DNA from 2 places in the Pseudoclavibacter sp. Z016 genome. Region 1 is predicted to be linked to the other one. Evidence: riboswitches for the same ligand, from Rfam matches in the RefSeq annotation. Region 1 holds a riboswitch; the other holds the start of a gene.
What was found. A riboswitch is a leader RNA that binds a small molecule or an ion and turns the genes downstream of it on or off. The one in region 1 is predicted to bind FMN.
Positions count from the first base shown of each region.

Region 2: linked by a shared signal. The riboswitch ahead of ribD (bifunctional diaminohydroxyphosphoribosylaminopyrimidine deaminase/5-amino-6-(5-phosphoribosylamino)uracil reductase RibD) and the one ahead of C5B99_RS01595 (ABC transporter permease) in region 1 are both predicted to bind FMN.

Region 1 covers NZ_PSTU01000003.1:61,793-71,348, forward strand. The annotation lists gene C5B99_RS01565 (GNAT family N-acetyltransferase) at 1-847, shown strand, start outside; gene C5B99_RS01570 (alpha/beta fold hydrolase) at 945-1,781, shown strand; gene C5B99_RS01575 (hypothetical protein) at 2,095-2,313, shown strand; gene pyrE (orotate phosphoribosyltransferase) at 2,345-2,908, shown strand; gene C5B99_RS01585 (septum formation family protein) at 2,918-3,508, shown strand; gene C5B99_RS01590 (SRPBCC family protein) at 3,532-3,960, shown strand; FMN riboswitch at 4,151-4,277, shown strand; gene C5B99_RS01595 (ABC transporter permease) at 4,380-5,189, shown strand; gene C5B99_RS01600 (ABC transporter substrate-binding protein) at 5,225-6,283, shown strand; gene C5B99_RS01605 (NAD(P)-dependent oxidoreductase) at 6,494-7,336, opposite strand; gene C5B99_RS01610 (PLP-dependent aminotransferase family protein) at 7,426-8,775, shown strand; gene C5B99_RS01615 (TMEM175 family protein) at 8,803-9,453, opposite strand; gene C5B99_RS01620 (sugar O-acetyltransferase) at 9,483-9,556, opposite strand, start outside.
Region 2 covers NZ_PSTU01000015.1:237,310-246,865, forward strand. The annotation lists gene C5B99_RS14530 (ABC transporter substrate-binding protein) at 1-1,233, opposite strand, end outside; gene C5B99_RS14535 (family 43 glycosylhydrolase) at 1,275-2,756, opposite strand; gene C5B99_RS14540 (riboflavin synthase) at 2,927-3,565, opposite strand; gene ribH (6,7-dimethyl-8-ribityllumazine synthase) at 3,568-4,077, opposite strand; gene ribB (3,4-dihydroxy-2-butanone-4-phosphate synthase) at 4,074-4,769, opposite strand; gene ribD (bifunctional diaminohydroxyphosphoribosylaminopyrimidine deaminase/5-amino-6-(5-phosphoribosylamino)uracil reductase RibD) at 4,766-5,872, opposite strand; FMN riboswitch at 5,979-6,103, opposite strand; gene C5B99_RS14560 (PIG-L deacetylase family protein) at 6,189-6,968, opposite strand; gene C5B99_RS14565 (glycosyltransferase) at 6,961-8,223, opposite strand; gene C5B99_RS14570 (MFS transporter) at 8,319-9,500, opposite strand.

The sequences.
Region 1 (9,556 bases):
CGCCGAGGTCGTGGGCACGCTCAGCATCGCGCGCGCCGGCACGGGCCCCTCGCGCCTCGCCACGGGGGAGGAAGCGGAGGTGCGCCTCCTCGCCGTCTCACCCACCGCGCAGCGGCTCGGCGTCGCGAAGCGCCTCATGCAGGCGGCGAGCGAGACGGCCCTCGGGTGGGGCGCATCCGCGCTCGTGCTCGACACGGGAGGCAAGAACCTCGCCGCGCAGGCGCTCTACGAGGGCCTGGGCTATCGGCGCACCAACGGGGCCGACGCGAGCGACACGGAGGCAGTCGCCGACGCGTCCCGTGTCCCGCACATCGACTACCGGCTGCCGTTGCAGCTCGACCCCGGCGTCGTGGTGCGGCTCGTGCGGCCGAACGAGATCGACGCCGTCTCAGCCCTCTCGCTGCGCGCCTACGAACTCGAGTACACGATCTCGGGCCACTACCGCGACGACATCGTCTCCGTCGCCGAGCGCGCCGAAGCCAACCAGGTGTGGGTCGCCGTGGATGCACTGAGCGGGGAGCTGCTCGGATCCGTCGTGACGCCGAAACCGGGGGAGCACCTCACGACGCTGCCCGAGAGCGACGAGGAGCTCGACTTCCGGCTGCTCGCCGTCGACCCAGGCGCTCGCGGGCGCGGGGTCGGCGCGATCCTCACGAGGCTTGTCATCGAGCTCGCGCGACAGCGCGGGCTGCGGCGCGTCGTCATGAACAGCGGACCGCAGATGGTGCGAGCGCACCGCCTCTACGAGCGGCTCGGCTTCTCCATCCTCGAGTCGCGCGTGCGCACCGTCGACCCCGGCGACGGGCGGCCGCCGTTCCAGCTCCTCGCCTTCACGATCGACGTCTGAGCGTTGCCTCCGAACCTCCGAGCCACCGATCCGATGCGAAGCCCGGCTCCGAATGATTCCCGATGCGTCGCAAGTCGCGGCGCGGGAAGGCACCGCAATGACTGAGATCACCGCACACCACGGCCTGCTCGCGGACACGAAGCTCCACGTCGACGACACGGGCGGAACCGGTCGCCCCGTTGTCCTCATCCACGGCTGGCCGCTCTCGGGCGAAGCCTGGAACCACCAGGTGCCGGCCTTCGAAGCCGCCGGCCACCGCGTCGTGACCTACGACCGACGCGGCTTCGGCCGCAGCGACAAGCCCCTCACGGGGTACAGCTACGACAGCTTCGCCGACGACCTGCAGTCGGTGCTCGAGGCCCTCGACCTGCGCGAGGTCACCCTCGTCGGCTTCTCCATGGGCGGCGGCGAAGTGGCCCGCTACCTCGCGAAGTTCGGCGACGAGCGCGTGCACAGCGTCGTCTTCGCATCCGCTGTCCCGCCGTACCTGCTGAAGACCGCCGGCAACCCGGACGGCCCCCTCGAGGCTGGAGAGGCCGCCAAGATGACGGCCGCGCTCACCGCCAACCAGGAGTCGTTCTACGACGGCTTCATCACCACCTTCTACTCGGTCGACGACAAGCTCGTCGTCTCCGAGCAGGAGCGCCAGGCGGCCATCGAGCTGACCAAGCAGGCGTTCAAGCCCGCCGCCCTGCAGGCCATGGCGGCGTTCGCGAGCACCGACTTCCGCGACGACCTGCAGGCCGTGAAGGTGCCGACGCTCGTCATCCACGGTGACAGCGACGCGACCGTGCCCTTCGAGGGCTCCGGAGCTCGCACGAACGAGGCCGTCGCCGGCTCCGAGCTGTACGTCGTGGCGGATGCGCCCCACGGCGTCAACGTGAGTCACGCCGACGAGTGGAACCGGGTCGTGCTGGAGTTCCTCAGCCGCTGATTCCGCGCGGAGGGCGACAACTCCGCCGAACGCCGAGACCCGGCCACCGTTCATTCGGTGGCCGGGTCTCGGCGTCTCGGCAATCTCACAGTGTGCGCGCGCTCGGCGGCCCTGGAGGCGACGGGATCGCCGCCATCGCAGGGTTCGCAGAGTTCGCTGGGAGTCGTGGGATCGCGCGAATCCGGGCCATGGACAGCCCTCGGCGCTTGACAGCGGCCCGAGGGGATTGATGGGCTGGCGGCAGCTCGACGCGCAGGACCGGAAGCATCCCGAGACAACGAAGGCCAGCGAGGCGCTGGCCGGAGGAGGCGTGATGAAGACGAACACCGTGACGAAGACCAGCGAACTCGACCCGACCACGTCGTCCGGGGCAGGCGACCATCGGCCCGCGTCCTCCGGTGGCGGCGGTATGACCGCGAGCCGCGACGAACACGGGCTGCCGACGGGCGCCGCCCTGCGGGAGTGGCGTCGCGCGCATCCGCGGGCCACGATCGCCGACGCCATCGCAGCGGACCCGCTCTCAGCGCGCTGACCGGCCCCTCGGGCGATTAGGCTTGAGGACCGTGACGACAGACCGCGACGCCCTCATCGAACTCATCCGCGACGAAGCCGTGTTCCACGGCGACTTCACCCTCACGAGCGGGAAGAAGGCGACGTACTACATCGACCTCCGCAAGCTGAGCCTCGACCACCGCGCTTCGCCGCTCATCGGCCGCGTGCTGCTCGAGGTCATCGAGGAGTTCGAGACCCTCACGGGCGCGCCGGTGGATGCAGTCGGCGGCCTCACGATGGGTGCAGACCCGCTCGCGAGCGCCGTCATGCACCAGGGGCTCGCGCAGGGCAAGATCGTCGACGCGTTCGTCGTGCGCAAGGAGCCGAAGGACCACGGCCGCGGCCGCCAGGTGGAAGGGCCGGACCTGGAAGGCAAGCGGGTCGTCGTGCTCGAGGACACGTCCACCACGGGCGGCTCGCCGCTCAAGGCCATCGAAGCCCTCGAGAAGGTCGGCGCGAAGGTCGTCGGCGTCGCCGTCATCGTCGACCGCGCCACGGAAGCGCAGGGCGTCATCGAAGCCGCGGGCTACCCGTATCGCGCCGCGATCGGCCTCGAAGACCTGGGCCTCGCCTAGGCACTCCCCATGGCAGCGACCCCCACGCCTGAAGCGCGCGAGCAGCCTGAAGCGCGCGAGCAGCAGGTGGAGCGCGCCGCGAAGCGCCGCAACCGCGGCGTCCTCGCAGCGCTGATCGGGGTCCTCCTCCTCGGTGGGGCCGCGCTCGGAGTCTGGCTCCAGCCGTTCGGCGGCGGGCAGGTCCCGCCAGAGGAGACGGCCGGGCCCGCGCTCACGGAGGTGCCACTCGCGGGCGTCGACGCGTCGCTGCTCGAGCCGGGCCAGTGCATCCGCGACTACGTCTCGCCCTGGGAGCCCAGGTTCGATGTCGTCGACTGCGACGCCGAGCACTCGGGGCAGCTGCTCGCCGACGTCGAGGCGACGACGCTGTCCGCAGACGCCGAGTACCCGGGCGAGGAAGCGCTCAGGGACCGCGCCCAGATCACGTGCCAGGCGAGCGACGTCCTCGACACCGCCGCGGCTGCGGCCGTGCCCGGGCTCGTCATCGAGGCCAGCTACCCCCTGAACCAGGCGGACTGGGACGCGGGGCTGCGCGGCTACCGCTGCTTCGCCTCCACGCCGGGGGCGTCCACGACCGGCTCGCTCGCGGCGAACCGGTAGCGTGCGACGGCTACGCTCATCGCATGACCTTCGTGAGTGAATCCATCGACATCGATGTGCCCGTCGACGTGCTCTTCAACCTCTACGCCGAGCCGGAGTCGCTCCCGAGCGTCCTCAGTATCGTGAAGCACGTCGAGGTGCTCGGCCCCGACCTCATCCGGTGGGACGTCGAGCTCGTCGGGCAGCGACGCTCGATCGACGCGAAGGTCGTCGTCAACGAGCCGGGCAAGCGCCTTCGCTGGGAATCGGTCGAGGGCCGTGCGTCCTTCGCCGCCGAGGTGCGCACCGAGGCGATCACCCCGGCCAGCACCCGCGTGACGGTGGATGCGGAGTTCGACGCCGGCGGCATCGCCGAGCGCCTCGGCCTCGTGAAGCCCATCGCAGCAGCCGCGATCGCCAGCGAGCTCCGCAGCGCGAAGAAGACCGCGGAGGCGCAGGCCGCCGCCGGATAGCCGTGTCTCGAGATGGCCTTCGCGCCTCGGGATGTGTTGCAAGCCATCCGCGTGCGTGCAGACCATCCCGAGAGAACGGTGGCAAGGGCGACGGCGCTGCTGTCCAGGCATTCCCTGGAGCTGTTCGCTCGTCGCGGAGCGTCACGATGTCGCGCATCACGGGGGCGTGTCGTATTCTGGCGACAGAGTCCACGTGCTCCGGGGTCGGTGTAATTCCGAGCCGGCGGTTATAGTCCGCGACCTGCTCCCGCAAGGGAGTGGCTGATCTGGTGAAATTCCGGAACCGACGGTGAAAGTCCGGAAGGGAGGCGCACGTGACGGCACGCCTCGGCGTACCGTCAGCTCGTGGAATCCGCCGACCAGTTCGGCGACCTCCACGCGCCTCGTCATCCCCGGAGCTTTCCACGAAAGCCGGGTAGATGAACACGACGTCAGCACGCTTCCTCGCACCGATCACGGTGGCGATCGGTGTGCTCGCCGTGTGGTGGCTCGTCACAGCGGCGGGGCTCATCTCGCCGCAGTTCCTCCCTGCTCCCGGCCAGCTCGCCGAGCGCTTCTGGCTCGACGTGACGAAGGGCCCGATGCTGGGCCACGCCTGGGTGACGCTCTCGGCGGCCCTGCTCGGCAGTCTCCTCGCGATCCTCGTGGCCGTGCCGCTCGGCTACCTCATCGCGCGCCTCCCGTGGGTCGATGTCGCGATCACCCCGTACGTCGCCGCGTCGCAGGCCGTCCCGGCCATCGCCCTCGCACCCCTGCTCGTGCTGTGGATCGGCTACGGCCTCGCCCCGACGGTCGTGCTCTGCGCGATCATGTCCTTCTTCCCGATGATCGTCACGACCGTGCTCGGCGTGCGGCAGCTCCCGCAGGACGTCATCGAGGCGGGGCGCATCGACGGCGCCAACTGGTACCAGCTGCTGTGGTGGGTCGAGGGGCCGCTCGCCCTGCCGAGCGTGCTCGCCGGCATCCGCGCCGGTGTGACGCTGTCCATCACGGGTGCCGTCGTCGGCGAGTTCACGATGGGTGGGCGGGGGCTCGGCATGCTCCTCACCCTCAACCGCGACGCCAACGACATCCCCGGTATCTTCTCCACGCTGCTCATGCTCGTGCTCCTCGCGGTCGCCCTGTACATCCTCATGCGGCTGTTCCAGAACGCCGTGACCTGGAACGACGACGAACCCAAGTCGAGGCGGCGCGCCCGCGTGCTCGCCGACGAACCGCTCCCCGCCTGACCTCCCACCGCACCTCTCTCGATCTGGAGACGCCCATGAACACTCGTCCAACCACCGCGGGCTTCCGCTCGCGGGCCGTGCGCTCCGTCATCGCGGCCGGCGCCGTGGCAGCCGTGGCCGTGCTCGCCGGATGCTCCCCCTCGGCAGGTGGCGACGGCGCGGAGGCGCCCGCCGCGGCCGCGGGCGACGTGACCATCGGCCTCACCTACACCCCGAACATCCAGTTCGTGCCGTTCTACGTGGCCGAGGCGAAGGGCTACTTCGACGACAAGGGCGTCAACGTGGAGCTGCGCCACCACGGCGAGGGCGAGGACCTGTTCGGTGCGCTCGCGAACGGCACGGAGGACTTCGTGTACGCGGGCGGCGACGAGATCACGCAGGCGCGGGCGGCCGACATCCCCGTCACCTCGGTGGCGACGCTCTACAACACGTACCCGGCGACGCTCATCGTGCCGGAGGACTCCGACATCACGACGGCCGAGGATGCGCGCGGCAAGACCATCGGCACGCCCGGCCCCTACGGGCAGACGTACTTCGCGCTGCTGTCGCTGCTGCAGAGCAACGGGCTGACGGCGGACGACGTGAAGATCGAGTACATCGGCTACACGCAGCAGGCGGCGCTCACGACGGGCGCGGTCGATGGGGTCATGGGCTACATCAACAACGACGCCGTGCAGTTCGAGAAGGCGGGCTTCCCGGTTCGCACGATCGAGATCGCGCCGGCGGATGCGCCGACCCTCGTCGGCCCGTCCCTGGGGGTCGCCGACTCGATCATCGAGGGCGACGATGCGTCGATCACCCCCGTGCTCGAGGCCCTCGCCCTGGCCACGCAGGACGTGATCGACAACCCGGAGGAGTCGATCGACATCGCCGCCGAGTACATCCCGACCCTCTACACGGACGAGGCGAAGAGCGACGCGCTCGCGACGCTCGAGGCGACCATCCCGTTCCTGTCCGCGCAGGAGGGGCAGCCGCTCTTCACGAACGACGCCGACGTGTGGGCCACGATGGCGACGTTCATGAGCGATCAGGACCTGCTCGAGAAGCCGCTGGACGGCGACGCGTTCACGAACGCGTACGTGCCAAAGGGCTAGACGTCTGAGACCAGGACGTTGTTGACGCGGCGCCGGCAATAACGCCCAGTTCAGTGCTGCGACGAGGACGGCGGCGTTGGAGACGACGAATACCAGTCGTGGCCAGTGGCCAGTGAGTGGGGCGGACGAAGTTGAGGACCAGGCTGACGGGCAGGACTCCCGTGTAGGTGATGACGGCCTGTCGCCAGGTTCCGGGCCGGAATGCTGGCCTCACAGAGTGCTGAAACCTTCGCGCCAGCTTGGGTGCTGCAGAACGAGACCGGTGTCATGGGCGCGCGCGTTCGAGACGGGGCGACCGATATTGCCGGAGTCCGGGGTGTTCGGCTCGGGCGCGCCGACTGCGGCCGCGAAGAGTGGTGCCCACTCGTACCCGGCCGCGGGCTCGTCGTCGACGATGTTCCAGATCCCGCTCGGCCACCCCAGCGCGAGGAGGGCCGCGTGGGCAGCATCGGCGGTGTGGATGAAGGACGCCACTGTCTCGGTGGTCTGCAAGCGACCGGCTCGTGCGTCCTGTCCGTAGCGTCCGTCGCGGGAGTACCAGGTGTCTGGTCCATAGAGCTGACCAAACCGCAACACAACATGCTCCGGGATCTCGCTGACCGCAGACTCGAGCGCCCTCACCGCGGAGATCGTCGTACGCCTGGGTTCGGCGGGGTCGGGATCGAGCGGCTCGGCCTCTCCGGCGAGTTCGGCTCCAGAGGAGTAGACCCAGGAGATGCTCTCTGCGATCATCCGAGACGTACCAGCCTGCCGGGCTGCGTCGACGAGATTGCGGGTGCCCACGATGCGCAAGCGCGCGTTGCTTGCAGAGCTTCCCGTGCCGAGATCCGTCAGGAGATGCACGATCACCTCTGGTCTTGCCTGGCCCACCGCCTGCAACACGGCGTCTCTGTCGAGCGCATCAACGACGATCGGGGCCGCGCCGAGCCGGCTCAAGAGGGCCGCCCTGACCTCGGAGCGGGTTGTGGCTGCCACCTCGTGCCCGGCCGCGTTGAGCAGCGGAATGAGTGCACGCCCGAGCACGCCGGAACCACCAGCAATGAAGATGCGCAACAGGAACCCCTCTCGTCAGGAACGCTCACGAGGCTAAACCAGCCCTGGACCATCTGAAAGTTCCAGATGACGAGCAGTATCTTGGTCCAATGGATGATCTCTTCCGTCTGGACAGGTCATTGCCGAAAGCGCGTGCGGTCGAGCACACCATCCGCAATGCGATCGCACGAGGTGCCCTCGCTCAAGGGTCCAGGTTGCCTGCCACGCGCGAACTCGCTGTGGAGTTCGGCATCGCCCGCAACACCGTTGTGGCCGCGATCGACGACCTCGTCGCCGAAGGCGTCCTGGAAGCCCGGCCGCGGGCCGGGATTTTCGTCGCTCGCAACACCTCCCCGGCACACCGCACGGAGAAGACTGCCCCTGGGATGCGGTCTGGGTTTGATCTTCGGCCAGGGCAGCCCGAGCGCGGCTCCTTCCCGACCACACGATGGCTCAGTGCCACCCGGCGCGCCGCGTCAACCGCGGGGGCCTTAGAAACGGATGGAGCGGGCGTCTTGGAGTTGCGCAGCGAGCTCGCGGCCTATCTCAGTCGAGCCCGCGGGGTAGAGGCCACTGCCGAGGCGATCGTGATCTGTGCTGGTTTCCGCATCGCCTGCACGCTTCTTGCCGCCGCACTCGCATCTCAGGGCGCGACAACGATCGAGATCGAAGACCCATCGCTGCCCGGGATCGACCGGCCCTGGCGCACGGCCGGGCTCACCGTGAAGGATCTTCCCGTAGACAACGACGGTGCCGATGTCAGTCAGCTACGCAATGAGACCGACGCAGTCCTGCTGACCCCGGCGCATCAGTTCCCGCTCGGCGGCGCGCTCGCCCCTGCCCGACGTCAACTCGTCGCTGATTGGGCCACAACAAACGACAGCTACATCATCGAGGACGACTACGACGGCGAATTCCGCTTCGATCGTCGCCCGATCGCGGCATTGCAACGATCCGTGCCCGAACACGTCGTCTACGCCGGTAGCGCCAGCAAGACCCTCGATCCCGGGCTTCGGCTCGGCTGGCTCGTCCTTCCGCACGATCTCGTACAGCCCGTCACTGAGGTCTCCGAGGCCCTCACTGGCGGCGCCGCGGTACTCAACCAGCTCGCTCTCGCGGACCTGCTCCGCAGTGGGGACTACGAACGCCACATCCGCCGCCAGCGCCGCGAATACGCTCGACGCCGCGCCTATCTTCAACGCGCGCTCCACAGCGCGGGGTACGACGTCCCCGGTATCCCGGCCGGACTCCACGCCCTGATCCCGGTGAGTGAGGATCAGGTGACCTTGGCGAGCGACCATGACGGCCTCTCCTCAGACGCTGTCGCAGTGCACACGCTTTCCCGCTACACCCGAAGCCATCCGCAACCCCGTGCGCTCGTCACCGGATTCGCTACACCCTCGCGCCCTCAATTCGAACCAGCGATCAACGCCCTCATCGCGCTACTGAACACGCCTTGACGTTAACAACCTCACGGCCAGCAACAGCTAGGCGTCCTCCGGCTCCTCGCCGTCGCGCGCGGCCATCCGCTTCTGGATGGCCGACGTGACGGGGCCCGTGAGGAGCAGCAGCAGCCAGGTGTAGCGCGCAGGGTCCGGGCCGAGGAGGAACGCGACCGGGATCGACAGGGCGAACACGGCCGGCACGACGAACGTGAACGCCGACCGGCGGCGCGCCGCCCGCGACGGTTCCGTGAGCCCGCGGTGCACGGCCACGACCCAGATGACGTGCTGCGCGAGCGACGCGCAGATGATGTTGACGGCGTAGAGCACGACCGGCAGGGGCTGCGCGTCGAGGGTCGCCTCGCTCATCGACGCGGTGCTGAACGGCAGCAGCACGATGAAGAACATCGCCACGATGTTGGTGTTGAGCAGCGGGCCGTCGAGCGCCGACACCTCGCCCATGAGGCGGTGGTTGACCTTCCAGAAGTTCGCGATGACGAAGAAGCTGATCGCGAAGGCGAGGAGCTGGTCGAGCACGCCGGAGCCGGCGAGCGCATCCCAGCTCGCCCAATGGTCTGCCGTTGGCGGCACGATGTCGACGACAAGCAGGGTGATGGCGACCGCGTAGACCGCGTCGAAGAACGTCAGCCCACGGTCGAACTCCGTGGTGCCGCGTGCGTAGCTGCGTGAAGCCATGATGGATGCTCCGTCTCCGTGAGGTCCGGTCAGTCGAGGGATCGGATGACGCGTGCCGGGTTGCCCACGGCGACGACATTCGCGGGCAGGTCCTTCGTGACGA
Region 2 (9,556 bases), on a different contig from region 1:
GTTGGTGGCTGGGTCGAGCTGGGTGTCCCACGGCATGGCGATCGCGCCTCCGGTGTCGTCGGCCTGGGAGACTGCCTGCTCATAGAGCGGGGTGGCGCCTCCCGGGACAACCGTCTCTGCGGAGACCGTCGGGGAGATCGCACCTGTCGCGGCGTAGAGCGTCGGGTATCGCTCGAGTGCGAACGCGAGGAAGTCGCGAACCAGTGGATCATAGGTCTTGGTGTTCACGGCCATCCCGATTCCCGATGGCGTGACGTACTCGTTGTCGGCGGTGACGGCTCCGTCGATGGTGGGGAGAGTGAAGTAGTCGACGTCGTCCCGCACGCCGGAATCCAGCGATTCGGTGGCCAGGTTGCCGAGCTCCCAGGTGCCGGTGTTGTAAATGGCCGCTTTGCCCGAGGTGAACAATGCTTGCGCATCGGCGTACCCCGTGGACGAGAAGCCTTCCTGGAAGCAGCCGGCCTGCCCAAGCGAGGAGAGCCATTCTGCAGCTGCGCGTCCCGCCGGGTCAGAGAAGTTCGCGTCTCCGTTCTTCAGGTCCTGGACGTATTCGGGACCAACCATGCGGAACGGGTAGTAGGCCATGTAACGTTCAAGCGGCCATTGGTCCTGTCCGTTGAGGGCGATCGGGGTGATCCCTGCCGCCCGCAGACCCTCGCACACCTTTGGGAAGTCATCGAGCGTCGCGGGCAGCTGCACGCCTGCTTGGTCGAGAAGAGCCTGGTTGTACCAGAAGAACTCGAGCTGGAACTCGAACGGCACCATGCGGAGCGTCCCGTCATCGAACCGTTGGTAGTTGAGCGCCGTCTCGCGGTAGTCGTCGGCAAGCCCGAGATCTTCCAGGAGCGCATCGATATCGAGCATCCGCCCCTGACCGGCGAGCTTCTGGGCGAACGGAGTCGCGTCCGTGTCGAAGAGCTCAGGAAGCTGGTTGGCCGCGGCCAGCGTCTCGTACTTTTGAATGTAGGAGGGACGATCGGGGGTCGTGATGAGGTTGAGCGCAAAGCCGGGATGTTCAGCGGCGTACTCTTCGGCGATCTGCTGCATTGCCGTGATGACACCCCCGTCAGCCGGCCTGGACAGGAGCCACGAGATCTCCCTGGGGACGATCTCGCCCTCCGGATTTACGTTGCTCGGGTCGACGCTCTGAGCGCCACCGGCGCAGGCCGTGAGTGCGAGCGCCGCGGCCGCGACGGTCGCGACGATGGCGGTCTTCCTGGATGTTCTGAACATGATCGAGATCTCCGTTGATTGATCGGGACAGTGGATGAAGGTCAGCTCGCCGTAGTGACGAGGTGCTGATGGCGCGGGGAAGGCGAATGGGGCGCTGAGTCGCGGCTCTGGATGATGAAGCTGTCGACGGTGACGGTGCCCTCAGCGACGAAGACGCCCAGACGGCCGGCGGGCAGGTCGTAGAGCCGAGTGCTCAGGACCACGGCATTGTCGACGGTCGCGACGCAGAGTTCACCGTCGAGGATGACCTCGATCTCGTGCACGCCCGCGTCGAGGGAGCAGGGTCGTTCGAGTTCCACGATGTGGGGAACATCCCCGGAGATGTGCCACTGCTCGGTGCCGGTCGATGCCCGCGGCCAGCGATCGAAGACGAGGCGATTCCTCTTCGGTTCGAGGCGCAGTCGGTATCCCGTGTCGCCGTCTGCGCTTGCCCGCAGCAGGACGCCGCATTCAGTGGTGTCCTGCGTGATGTCGAATCGCGCGCGCACGCGGGCAGAGCTCGGCGCGTCTCGGTCGGTCAGCACCTCGGCGTAGCCGTCCGACGCGGCAAGCACCGTCCCTGGTGTGATGCCGCCTGAACCGGCAAGCGTGTCGAACGTCTCTCGGAGCTCGGCCGCCGGATGGAACGCGAGTGTCCCATCGGACGCTTGTTCCGCTTCGAGCACGGACAGGGTGCCCGCCCACTGCCAGGGGCCGTCGTCGCGTGACCCCTCCCGCGTTGCGATCCAACCGAAGAAGAAGCGTCGGCCTTCTCGTTCTGCAGATTTCGCCGCGTAGTAGGCCCGCCCGTCAAGGGTGTCATGTTCCGGGACCTGCCAGGGACCTTCGAGGCTGCGCGACATCCGGTAGCGGGTGGCGAAAGCATCGCTGAACTCCGAGTACACGAGGTACCACCAGTCGCCCCACTGAAACACCTCTGGGCACTCGTGCGCGACGTACTGCCGCGGGTCCCAGAACGGCGCAGCAGCATGCCAAGTCGTGAGGTCCTTCGAGGTGCACTGCGCGATGACACCGCGGCGTCGATCGGGACCGTGCTCGTGGCGAGCAGTGATGAGCATCCGCCAGAGCTGCTGATCGGCATCCCACAACACGAACGGATCGCGCCAGTCACCGGTTTCGTAGCCGGGTGTAGCGCCGAATGTGTGTGCGGGGTGACGCTCCCAGGTGCGCATACCGTCCGAGCTTGTTGCGTGCATGACCACCTGAAGCGCCCGACCATCCTGGCCGGTGATGGCTGGGTTCTGCCCCGTGTAGAACAGGTGGTGGTGGCCGTTCTGGTCGAGCACGACGCTGCCCGTGTAGACGTTGAAGTCGGCGGCCTCTGGACCACCCGATGCGAGCGCGACCCCGGTCTCGGAGAAGTCGACGACGTTGTCCGACTCGATGCGGTGCCAGGGCATGCCAGCCTTCGGGGCTTCACGGGTCTCGTGGAGGTAGAAGAGGTGGAAGCGTCCACCTTCCTGCCACGGGATCACGTCGCCTACCCAAGCTCCGTCCGGCTTGTAGAACCCTCGTTGGTCCATGTCACCTCATTGTTCGTGGTTAATCGGTTACGCAGACTATAACCACACGTCGCGGCCTTGATCAAGCGGTTAATCAAGATCGAGGTGGTCCGCTGAGATTCGCTGAGCTGCATGGTGCCGGTTTCCCGCCGGGCAGACGGAGCGAAGAGCTCGCCCCGCCTGCCCCTCGCTCACGCCTGGTGACTCGCGAGCCGCGCCACGTGGCGCGCGAGGATGTCGGTCTCGACGTTCACCCGGTCCCCGACGCCAAGGTCGCCGAGGGTCGTCGCGGCGAGCGTCTCGGGGATGAGCGACACCTCGAACCAGGGCGAGCCATCTGCGCCGGCTCGCCCGACGCCGTTGACGGCACTGACCGCGCTGACCGCGCTGACCGTCAGCGAGACACCCGACACGGCGACCGATCCCTTGTCGACGAGCAGCCTCGCGTGCGCTGGGTCGATGGCGAAGCGGATGCGCCGCCACGCGTCGAAGCGCTCCACCTCCAGCACCTCGCTGGTCGTGTCGATGTGCCCCTGCACGATGTGGCCACCGAGGCGATCCCCGAGGCGCATGGCGCGTTCGAGGTTCACCGGATCGCCCTCGGCCCGGTCGCCGAGCGCGGAGGCGCGCAGCGTCTCCCCCATGACGTCCGCGGTGAAGCCGTCGTGGAGCAGCTCGGCGACGGTGAGGCAGACGCCGTCGACCGAGATGGAGTCGCCGATCCTCGCGTCGCTGACGCTGAGAGGGGCGCGCAGCGTGAGGCGCGCGTCCGTGTCATGCCGTTCGATGCTCGAGATCCGACCGAGCTCTTCGATGATGCCCGTGAACACGATCAGCCCCGTCCGCTCGTGGGCAGGCCTGCCGGCTGGCTCGCGGGCCATTCCCGGAGCGCGCTCGCGGTGGCGATGGCGGCGAGTGCCGCATCCGCCCCCTTGTCCTCGAAGCTCCCCGGCAGGCCGATGCGGGCCTGCACCTGGGCTTCGTCGTCGCACGTGAGCACCCCGAAGCCGACCGGGATGCCCGTGCGCACGGCCACGTCGGTGAGGCCGTTGGTCGCGGCCGTGCACACGTAGTCGAAGTGCGGGGTGCCGCCACGGATGACCACGCCGAGCGCGACGATCGCGTCCGGCCTGCTCATGGCGATGCGGCTCGCCGCGACGGGCAGCTCGAACGAGCCGGGAACCCGCACGACCTGGACGTCGGTGACGCCGGCATCGGCGAGTGCGCGCTGGGCGCCGTCGAGCAGCGCGTCCATCGCCGTCTCGTGCCACTCGGCCGCGACGACGACGACTCGCATGCCGCGCCCGTCTGCCTGCACTGTCGGTGCTCCGTGTCCGCTCATCGTCGTTCTCCTCTTCCGTGCGCCTTGGCGGCGCGCTGCTGGCTGTGGTCCTGAGGTTCTTCCTGCGTGGGCATTGCGGGGAAGCCCGGATGCTCCCTGCGGTGGCGCACGAGGTCGTCGACGTGCAGCAGCACCAGGTCGGTGGCTGCCGCGAGCTCGAGGGCCTCGCCGAACGACAGCATCTCGCCGTCGTCCCGCACGAGCTCGGCGATGACGCCCACCTGGCCGGTTCCAGCGAGGCGCACCAGGTCGACGGCCGCCTCGGTGTGCCCCGGACGCTCGAGCACGCCGCCATCCACGGCGCGCAGGGGCAGCACGTGGCCCGGGCGGATGAGATCGCTCGCGCGTGCATCCGCTGCGGCGAGGGCGCGGACCGTCGCGGCCCGGTCGGTTGCCGAGATGCCCGTCGTCACCCCCTCGGCCGCGTCGACCGTGACCGTGTAGGCGGTGCCGCGCGCGTCCTCGCTGCGTTCCACCATGATGGGCAGGCTGAGCCGGTCGGCGAGCGCCGCCGGGAGGGGCGCGCAGAGGAGCCCGGAGGAATGGCGGATGATCCAGCCCATCCACTCGGGGGTGGCGGTGTTCGCCGCGAGGATCGCGTCGACCTCGTTCTCGCGTGAGGAGGCGTCGGCGACGAGCACGGGGCGTCCCGCCCGCAGCGCCTCGAGTGCCCTGAGCAGTTCAGCGTTCATGCTGCGACTCCCACGGGTGCAGCGCCGGGGACGTGAACGGCGGGTGATTCGGGGCCCCGGACGAGCCGGATGAGCGTGTCGACGCCCAGCGGATGCACGGAGTCGGTGGTCCACCTGTTCGCGTCCCGGAGGCTCCCGATGTCGAGCGACGCGACGGAGCTCGCCCCGTCGCCCAGCAGGATGGGCGCGACGTAGGCGTCGATCTCGTCGACGAGTCCGGCGCGCAGGAAGGCCGCCGCGATGGTCGGGCCGCCTTCGACGATGACGTGGCGGACGCCCCTCGCGTGCAGGGCCTCGAGGGCGTCGACCGGGTCGTGCGTGCGGAGGTGCACGAACAGCTCCGGCTCCGCGCGCACGGCGGCGCCCTCCTCGACCTCGCGCAGCCCCATCACGACGCGCAGGGGCTGAGACGCGTCAGTCGCGGCGATTCCCCGCACCGACAGCGATGGGTCGTCGGCGCGCTGCGTTCCGGTGCCGACGAGGATCGCGCAGGCCTCGGCCCGCCGACCGTGCGCGTGCGCCCTGGCGGCCTCGGAGGTGATCCACTGGCTCGACCCGTCGGCGGCGGCGACCCTCCCGTCGAGCGTGGATGCGAGCTTGAGCGTCACGAACGGCCGCCGCTCGGTGACATTGACGAGCCAGACCCGCAGGAGTGACTCGGCCTCGACCTGCCGGGTGCCCATCGACACGCTCACCCCGTGCGCGCGAAGGCGCGCCGCTCCCCCGGATGCGATCGGGTTCGGGTCCGCGACCGCGTAGACGACCTCCGCGACACCTGCGTGCAGGAGGGCGTCGGCGCACGACGGCGTCCTGCCGCTGTGGGCGCAGGGCTCGAGGGTCACGACGGCGGTCGCACCCCGCACATCCGCCCCGGCCGCGCGCGCGGCGTCGAGCGCGGCGGCCTCCGCGTGCGGCGTGCCCGCTCCGCGGTGGTGGCCGCTTCCCAGGATGCGGCGCGGGCCGCCCGCGCCGGAGGGCGGCGCGAGCAGGACGCACCCGACCTGTGGGTTCGGATCTCGGGCTGGCCCTCGGGCCGCCAGGGAGAGCGCCAATTGCATGGCGGCGTCGACAGTGTCGACGCGTGTGGGTTCTTGGATCGGCATGGCCGGACCTCCGCGTTTCGCGTACCACGGGGCCATGTCCCGGTGCCGGCGCAGCCGGAGAGTCCGGCAGCCGACGCCTCGGAGGCCCTCGCCGAAACGAGCGCCTCCCATGCACCTACCATCCGGACTTTAACCGTCGGTCCCGGAATTCCACCAGGTCAACCGCTCGCGGACGAGCGGGTCGCGGACTCTCACCGCCGGTTCGGACTTTCACCGACCCCGGAGCATGTTGCACGGCGAGCATAAGCCCGCAAGCTTGGCGTGTGACGTCGTGGGACAGCTCGCACCCAGGTGGGTGCCCGCGCGGACGGCCTCGCTACGCCACCACTTCGCGCAGACCGATCGCGAGGTGCACGTCCTGCCGCTGCCCGCCCGAGTGCACGAGCGACGCGCCCTCGTCGTCGACCGTGAGCTGGGTGCGGTGGCTGCGGAGGGCGGCGAGGACCGCGGCCCGGTGCTGCTCGAGGTCGAACCACTCGAGGTCGCCGATCTCGGCCGCGAGGGCACGCTCGCTCTGCTCGACGAGCTCCGCGAATCGCACACCGGCTGCCCGCGATGCGGCGAGGCTCGCTTCCCGCGCCCGAACATGGTCGGGGTGCCCGTACCCGCCGGTCGCGTCGTAGCTGATGACGAGGTCCGGCCCGTCATGGGCGATCGCGGCGGCGAGATCAGCGGTGACCTCCTCGAGCGGGGCGACGCTCAGCGACCGCAGGTCAGTCTCGTCGGCGGGGCCCGCGAGGCCCGGCCGCAGCCAGCGCATCCCCGAATCACGGTAGTCGCGGGGTGCGAGGCCCTCGGCGCGTGCGGGGGCGGTGCCGAGCCAGCGGTGCTCGTCGATGCCGAGGGCGTCGAGCGAGCCGCGCAGCTCCCGCTCCCGCACGGCCGCGAGCTCCCCGACGGAGGTGGCATCTGGCAGCGCGCCGTCGACGATCTCGCCGAGCTCGCCGCGCGTGCACGTCACGAGCGTGACTCGTGCGCCGCGTTCGTGGAGCTCGCGGAGCAGGGCGCCGCCGGCAAGCACCTCGTCGTCGGGATGCGCGTGCACGACCAGCGCGTGGCGCACCGAGTCGAGCAGGCTGTGGCCGGCCTCAGGCACGCGCGGAACCCGGCCGGGCCTGTGCGACGAGGTCGCGGAACACCGAGAGGAGGCCTTCCGCGCTGAGGTCCCACGAGTGGGTGAGCGCGTGCTCGCGTGCGGCGCGGCTCATGCGCTCGGCGACCTCGGACTGTCGGAGGATGCCCGCGATGGCGGCCGCCCAGTCGGCGGGGTCGCGCGTCTCGAGCAGGATGCCGGTGACGCCGTCGACGACAGCCTCGCGGAGTCCGCCGGCTGCGGAGGCGACGACGGGCACCCCGGATGCCGCGGCCTCGAGCGCGACGAGACCGTACGTTTCGGAGTGGGAGGGGATCAGCACGAGGTCCACGAGGCGCAGCTGGGCTGCGAGCGCGTGCCGGCTGAGCGAGCCGATGTACTGCACATGGTCGGCGAGCTCGTGCTGCTCGACGGCGTCATGCAGGCGAGCCTCGTATTCGCGGCCGTCGGCATCCGGCGGTGCGGCGCCCACGAGCACGTAGTCGGGGCGGACGTCGGCGTCGACCTCGGCGATCGCGTCGAGGGCCAGGTCGAACCCCTTGAGCGGATGCAGGCGCCCGGCAGACAGGGCACGCCTGGGTCGCTGCTCGTGCGCGGCCGGCTCGGCCCGCGCATCCCAGGCGGGGAAGAAGAGGTCGGCGTCGACGCCAGGCGGCACGATGTGCGTGATCGCGGGGTCGCCGCCGAGCCTCGAGAGGACGGTGTCGCGTTCGGCCCTGCTGACGACGACGATCGCGTCGACGGACTTCGCGAGCATCGCCTCGCCGGCGAGCCGTCCCGGCGATTCTGCGCGTTCCCCGTCGGCGAGCGGCGTGGAGCTGTCCGCGGCGATGGAGTGGAAGCTCTGCGCGATCGGGATCCCGAGCTCGCGGGCGACGGGCAGGGCGGCGACGCCCGAGAACCAGTGCTGGGCGTGCAGCACATCGACGGGCAGTTCTCCGAGGAGCGTGGCGAGCGCATCCTGGAATTCGCGGATGACGTGCTCGTGCTCCCCCTTCGCGATGAGGCGGGCCGGCCCGGCGTCGAGGTTGTGGAGGCGCAGGTTCTCGCCGAGCTGCACGGTGGGCGCCGAGTCTGGATCGCTTCGTCGCGTGATGAGCTCGACCTGGTGGCCGCGGGCGGCGAGCGCCTCGGCCTGGGCGAGCACGACGACGTTCATGCCACCTGCATCCTTGGTGCCCGGCTCGTCGAGCGGGGAGGTGTGGAGCACGACAAACGCGATACGGAGTGGGCGCTCATCGGAGAGGACGTCAGGCATGCCTCCGACCGTAGGCCCCGCGGCCCCACTTTTCCATTCGGGATGCCCTCGGTTACGCACCGGGGTGGCGTCCGGCCGTTCCGATGGGGCCGCCGTCATCCGTCAGCCCGTCGCCGAGATCTGCGGTCGTGCAGGGCCAGCGGTGCGCAGATGAGGATGAGCGTGCAGATTGCGGAGATCGCGAGGGCGGGGCCCGGGCCGACGCGGTCGGTGAGCGCCCCGAATGCTGCCGCGCCGAGCGCTGCGCCGAGGTTGACGGCGGTGTTGATCCAGCTGCTCGCCTCGGTTCGCGCTCGCGGGTCGGTGCGAGCGTCCGCGGCGAGGTAGCCGACGATGAGGGTCGGCGCCAGGAAGAGGCCGCTGAGCGCGAAGCCGACGATCGCGACGCCGACGCCCCCGAGGAGCCCGGTCACAGTGATGATCGCAAGAAGGGCCAGGGTGAGCGCGAGCAGCTGACGCTCCGGCCTCGCGCGGAGGTCCCATCGGCCGTAGAGCAAGCCGCCGATCGCGCTGGTGCCCGCGAACACCGCGAGCAGCGCACCTGCCAGTACCGTGCTGGATGCGGCGGCGGCCACTGCGGGGGCTGCGACTTCGACGCAGCCGAGCATCACTCCCGGGGCCGTCATCGCCAGCACGATGGGCAGGAAGCCCTTGGAGCACAGCGGACGCAGCGCCGGCCGGGCGCCGGGGACCTCCACCTGACGTGATCCGCGCTGCGCTCGTGACCGTGGGCTCGTCACGAAGAGTGCCGTCCCGAGGGCGACGCAGCCTGCCGAGACGACCAGCGACGAGAGGGGATCTGCGACGACGGCGAGGACGGCAGCCGCCAAGGGGCCGACGGCGAACGTCGCCTCCTCTGCGACGGCGTCGAGACTGAATCCGCGAGTGCGCTGGGGGCCAGCCGGGAGCGCTGCGGCCCAGAGCACGCGCATGACCGCGCCGAATGGTGGGGCGCTCACCCCGGCGAGCGCGCTGAGGAACAGCAGTGTCGGCAGGCCTGCGCTCGACAACACCCCGACGGCGAGCAGGGACGCGGCGTGGACGAGCCCGAGGGACGTCACCACGAGACACTGTCCGTGTAGATCGATGAGTCGCGCACGCCACGGTGTCGCGACGACGTTGGCGACGCCGAGCGTCGCGGTTGCGATGCCGGCCACCGCGAACGAGCCCGTCGACTGTTCCAGGAGGAGGATCAGCGCGAGCCCGGAGGTTGCCAGCGAGAGGCGGCCGATGATGCTGGCGACGAAGGAGCGTGTGAGGTGCGGCGTTCGCAGCACAGAAGCGTATGAGGGTCGTTCAGGGGACAACGGAGGCTCCGATGAGATCTCGCTCA